2 regions of the Ectobacillus sp. OTK genome follow, and region 2 is predicted to be linked to the other one. Evidence: a T-box and tRNA genes for the amino acid it is inferred to sense, from the RefSeq annotation. Region 2 holds a T-box; the other holds one or more tRNA genes.
What was found. A T-box is a leader RNA that pairs with one kind of tRNA and senses whether it is charged. The one in region 2 lies ahead of thrS (threonine--tRNA ligase), so its partner is inferred to be a tRNA-Thr.
Positions count from the first base shown of each region.

Region 1: it has a tRNA-Thr gene. The T-box ahead of thrS (threonine--tRNA ligase) is inferred to sense a tRNA for this amino acid. The anticodon was not compared.

Region 1 covers NZ_AP048547.1:2,657,218-2,660,224, reverse strand. Annotated here, with positions in the region: gene AC6HZ4_RS13185 (TAXI family TRAP transporter solute-binding subunit) at 1-635, opposite strand, end outside; tRNA gene AC6HZ4_RS13180 (tRNA-Leu) at 880-960, opposite strand; tRNA gene AC6HZ4_RS13175 (tRNA-Gly) at 966-1,037, opposite strand; tRNA gene AC6HZ4_RS13170 (tRNA-Leu) at 1,070-1,153, opposite strand; tRNA gene AC6HZ4_RS13165 (tRNA-Ala) at 1,239-1,314, opposite strand; RNA gene ffs (signal recognition particle sRNA large type) at 1,326-1,591, opposite strand; RNA gene ssrS (6S RNA) at 1,630-1,809, opposite strand; tRNA gene AC6HZ4_RS13150 (tRNA-Leu) at 1,812-1,894, opposite strand; tRNA gene AC6HZ4_RS13145 (tRNA-Thr) at 1,936-2,011, opposite strand; gene AC6HZ4_RS13140 (cation:proton antiporter) at 2,792-3,007, shown strand, end outside.
Region 2 covers NZ_AP048547.1:4,686,775-4,689,781, reverse strand. Annotated here, with positions in the region: gene ytxC (putative sporulation protein YtxC) at 50-907, shown strand; T-box leader at 965-1,186, shown strand; gene thrS (threonine--tRNA ligase) at 1,229-3,007, shown strand, end outside.

The DNA of each region.
Region 1 (3,007 bases), 2.0 Mb from region 2:
GCAGTTGGTGTTCCAGCTGTTATAAATGCAGCGTCAATGCTCCCTGCTTGGATTCCATCTGTCGATTCATCAAAAGATAGGTTTTGAGCTTTAATATCTTTAACCGATAGTCCATAGATCTCTAGAATTTGCATGGCATTAATATAAGCTCCTGATCCAGGCGCACCTATGGAAACTGATTTACCTTTTAAGTCTTCAACAGAAGTAATTCCACTTTTTGCAGTTGTCACAAGTTGAACAGTTTCAGGATACAATGAACCGATTGCCTGAACATTGTCAATTGGCTTTCCATCGAACATTTCTTTTCCTTCGATTGCATATGCTGTAATATCAGTTTGCGAGAAAGCCATTTCAGCTTCCCCTAATCTTAAAGTTTCCATATTCTCAGCAGATGCTCCAGATGTTTGTGCTGTAATATTTGCATCTGTTTTACTAGAAATGATATTAGCAATTTGTCCACCAAGTGGATAATATGTACCGCCAGTTCCACCAGTTAATAAACTTAAGTTTTTGCTATTACTGTTTCCTTCGCTGTCTCCGCCAGATACACTTTTATTACCGCCGCTACAAGCAGCAATAACCATTGTTAGTGACAGAATTAAAACAAGCAACAAGCAACTGCGATACTTTTTCATGGATTTATCCCCCTTTTTTCTTTTTATGTGCAATATGCACGATTTTATATTATCATATAAAATACCATAATTGTTAATTTTTTCAATTTTACTGTGAAGAACTACAAAAATGCTTGATAGATTACTAATCTAAACTGATTTTTTCCATTATTTATCAGTAGTATCCAACTAGTAAAAACAAAAAGAGCCAACACCTTGAATGTCTCAAAGCATTGACTTATAAGAGTTTTTTCCTTTAGTTTGATACCGGTGGTCGGGGTCGAACCGACACTCCAGAGGAACACGATTTTGAGTCGTGCGCGTCTGCCAATTCCGCCACACCGGCATAAGAGCGGAAGACGGGATTCGAACCCGCGACCCCAACCTTGGCAAGGTTGTATTCTACCACTGAACTACTTCCGCATGCAAACACTGCAATCCTATACAATTATAAATGGTGCGGGTGAAGGGACTCGAACCCCCACGCCAAAGGCGCCAGATCCTAAGTCTGGTGCGTCTGCCAATTCCGCCACACCCGCAAATATGATTGGTAAAATCTTCTCCAATTCACTCATTCTTTTAGGGTAAAATCGTTGCTATTTACTTTAGTAACAGTACATACTATGGTGGAGCCTAGCGGGATCGAACCGCTGACCTCCTGCGTGCAAAGCAGGCGCTCTCCCAGCTGAGCTAAGGCCCCAAAAGATAAAACCGTGAACCTTTCATTGATATGACGACATAAGTGGTACTCATACAGCCAGCTCGTTCAGAGCTGCCCTTCGACACACAGAACATTCCACTTATGGCTGCTCCGTTCCCGGCCTGACCAGGTTCATGGGTTTCTGTTGCGAGGACTCCGAAGGTCAACACCGCTTATATAAGGCAAACCTTACATCCATCATACCTCTGAAAGGAATTCAGCCTCGCTAGAGCGGATTGCGAGTTACAGGGCACCGCTATCTCCCCGCCTATCACGGTATGTATTTTTAGTTGAATCGATATGTCGTTTTAAAAGTACATCCCCACGTATGCCGTTTCCCACTCTGTTTTGGAACCCGCTCTCGCAGGTAGGTTTCCGCGTATCGACCTTCCTGCAATCCTGAACAAGCAGGCATGGCATCAGGCAACAAATTAGGAATCCCGTTCAAATTGTACGGTTCAAAACAAAATGGTATCACGAACATTGCAGGACATGAATGCGATCGAGAGGACTTGAACCTCCACGAGATTGCTCTCACTAGGCCCTCAACCTAGCGCGTCTGCCGTTCCGCCACGGTCGCATCATACAAGATATTATGTTCCTCATACGTGTAACATAGAATGGTGCCGGCTAGAGGACTTGAACCCCCAACCTACTGATTACAAGTCAGTTGCTCTGCCAATTGAGCTAAGCCGGCGTAATATATTTGTATGCCCAGACAATAGCTTTTGTTTGTCGTCCTCATTCCAGAAAGCTTACGCAAGATGCAGCTCAATGAGTACGCTGAAGTAATTCCTTCGAAGCATATTCGATCGTGCTCTGCCAATTGAGCTAAGCCGGCAGATATACAAGGCATTTCGTTCATTGCTTAATCAGTATACAACAAACATTTAGGTTTTTAAATATACTTTTACGATGTAGTTGTTACCAACTTTACCAACGTAACTAGTCCCAGTATCCACAACCACACGCCCGTTACATATGCAGCAGACATAGACTATACGTAAATAAGGCATCTAGCCACGGAAGTCTCTCCCATCCTTAGTAGCTATAGGAAAGGTGAGAAGAAACGAGCCTAATAAAATAATAAGAGCAAACCCTGCCGTCAAGGATCCACGGTATACACTCGTCTTGTTTGATTACAACTTCTCTTTGATATTAAGATTCATTCCGAATCATTTAACAAATAGACACTCTACACTTTTTAAACATTCATTTCTGAGATAGTATTTTTCATTTTGCCGTGAATTAAAACTTGTTCTGTTTATCGAATATATCATTATTCCCTATATAATAAATACCATTAAAACGCCAAAATACTAGTGAGAAGAGCAAATGTATCAAAAATATCTACCATACTTTCTCACCTTTTCCAATTAAATTGTCCTTAAGGGAATTTATTATTACATCCGTCGGGGGTAATCTAAGGTTATTAAAAATAATGCACTGAAAGGAGCATAAAATGGAAGCTGACGTTATGAACATTGTTCAACGCGAATTATATATGATCACTATGGTCTTTCTTTTTGGATTAGTGGCCATGAAAGTAGCGGAACGGATTAAAATTCCTGATGTAGCTCTGTTTATGATCGTGGGAATACTTCTAGGCCCCTCTGTCTTCGATTTAATTACAGTGCCAAATGATTCAGTTTCGTATCAATTTATTATCGTGTTAGGGTCTATATTGATTCTA
Region 2 (3,007 bases):
TCCTTTTAATATACATAAAATAGGCGATGACCTTAAAGGGGGGACAAAAGTGATCGAAATCCGCTTTGAAGAGGAGCATGATGCACGGATGATGTACGAGCATTTGCTGGAAGGTGCGGGAACTGCGTATGGAAGCATGAGCGTACTTTTGGATGGTTCGACGGTGGCCGTTCATATTCCGCCTGGAGATGCATGGTATGTAGAAGAAGTATTCATTCCGGCATTTATTCGTTTTATCGTAGATGTGAAGGAAGAGAAATGGATTTTATCGATTTTAGAACAGTCCTTTTTATACCACGACCAGGAGGAGCGGGCGCAAATTCTACATATCGTTCATTCGCTGCTGGATGGGAAGCTGCAGGATATACCATACAAAGGTTTGGAGGAAGAAAGAGAGCGTTTGTTAGGGGCGTCCCTGAAGGAATTTGTACAAGACCCTGTCTCATTTTCCTTTGATTCATATGTGAGATTTCGTTTGAAGCATTATATGGCTTATTTGGTTCGCTTAACGGAGCTCGCGATTGATGAATATAAACTTGAGCAGGAGTATCAAGCCTTTGTGGAAATGCTGCGGCAGTATGTCTGTACACGAAAATCCCGTCTTTCCTGTCTTCATCTCGTCTATAACGGAAGTTTCATTTTTTATGATGAACGTGGGTTGCGTTTAAATCAAGAGAAACTGGTCCAATATATAGACGAGAGCATAGTGTACAATCGAGAGCCATATATTGATCCGAATGTCATTGCGCCGCTTTTATCAATTGCACCGAAAACGATTTATTTATATACTGCTCATACAGACCATAACATGATTATTACGATTCGAAATGTGTTTCAAGAACGCGTAATTGTTCAGACCATCGGAGAATTTGAAAAAATGGTGGGCAAGCAGGTAAGAAAACGGTAATGCTCCCTTGCTTTTCTTTTGTGTTGCGAATATAATTACGTACATAATGTGAATATAGCATAAGTAATGATGAGGACATGAGCTTCTTTTTACGATTCCCAGAGAGGGGAGCCTTAGGCTGTAAGCTTCCTAATACGAAAAAGTTGTTTACCACCTCTGAACTTCAGCGATGAAATGACAGTAATTGCTGACGGCAAACACCGTTATGAAACTTGAGCGATTGACGTATGTGAATCGGAACAAGGGTGGAACCACGAGAAATCAACACTCGTCCCTTTTTAGGGACGGGTGTTTTTTATTTTTATGAAGGAGCTGAATGGCATGGCAGAAAGTATTAAAATTACATTCCCAGACGGAGCCGTGAAGGAGTTTCCGTACGGGACAACAACAGAAGAGATTGCAGCTTCCATTAGTCCTGGCTTAAAGAAAAAGGCTGTGGCAGGAAAGCTAAATGATACATTGCTCGATTTAAAAACACCAATTGGGCAGGATGGCAGCATCGCTATTATTACACTGGATTCCAAGGAAGGCATAGAGATTTTGCGTCACTCTACAGCCCATTTGCTTGCGCAGGCATTAAAGCGTTTGTATAAAGACGTGAAGCTTGGCATCGGGCCGGTTATTGAAAATGGTTTTTACTATGATGTGGATCTAGAAGAGCCGATTACAGCAGAGGATCTTCCGAGGATTGAGAAGGAAATGGAGCGCATTGTAAAGGAAAACCTTGAGATTGTGCGCCAAGAAGTAAGCCGTGAGGAAGCGCTTCGCCGCTATGAAGAAATTGGCGATAACCTAAAGCTAGAGCTTATTAACGACATTCCGGCGGATCAAACATTGTCCATCTACGAGCAGGGTGAATTTTTTGACCTATGCCGCGGTGTGCATCTTCCGTCCACAGGAAAAATTAAAGCATTTAAGCTATTAAGCGTAGCGGGTGCATATTGGCGCGGCGACAGCAAAAATAAAATGCTCCAGCGCATCTACGGTACTGCGTTTGCGAAGAAGGAAGAGCTTGATGAGCATCTTCGCTTGCTGGAAGAGGCGAAGGAGCGCGACCACCGCAAGCTTGGCAAGGAATTAAAGCTATTTACAAACTCGCAAAAGGTTGGACAAGGCTTACCGCTTTGGCTGCCAAAGGGAGCGACGATTCGCCGTATTATTGAACGCTATATTGTAGATAAGGAAGTAGCGCTTGGCTATGACCACGTCTATACACCTGTTATGGGAAGCGTTGAGTTGTATAAAACATCTGGTCACTGGGAGCATTATCAAGACGGCATGTTCCCGCCAATGGAAATGGATAATGAGCAGCTTGTGCTTCGTCCTATGAACTGTCCGCACCATATGATGGTGTATAAGCATGATATTCACAGTTACCGCGAGCTGCCAATTCGTATTGCGGAGCTTGGAACAATGCATCGCTACGAAATGTCTGGTGCGTTAACAGGTCTGCAGCGTGTCCGCGGCATGACGCTGAACGATGCTCATATCTTTGTGCGTCCAGATCAAATTAAAGAGGAATTCATCCGTGTTGTTCGCCTCATTCTTGAGGTGTATAAGGATTTTGGTCTTGAGGAGTACTCCTTCCGTTTATCGTATCGTGATCCAGAAGATAAAGAGAAATACTTCGATGATGATGATATGTGGAACAAAGCGCAGCAGATGCTAAAGGAAGCTATGGATGAAATGGGCTACGACTATTATGAGGCAGAGGGGGAAGCAGCATTTTACGGTCCAAAGCTTGATGTGCAGGTACGCACAGCTCTTGGTAAGGATGAAACATTATCTACTGTACAGCTTGACTTCTTGCTTCCAGAGCGTTTTGATTTAACATATGTCGGTGAAGACGGGAAGCCTCACCGTCCAGTTGTTATCCACCGCGGCGTTGTTTCTACAATGGAACGTTTTGTTGCGTTCTTAATCGAAGAATACAAGGGGGCGTTTCCAACATGGCTTGCACCGGTACAGGTACAGGTGATTCCTGTTTCTCCGCAGGTGCATCTTGATTATGCGAAGAAGGTGCAGGAGGAGCTTCAGCTCGCAGGCATCCGGGTTGAATTGGATACACGCGACGAAAAAATTGGCTACAAAATCCGTGAG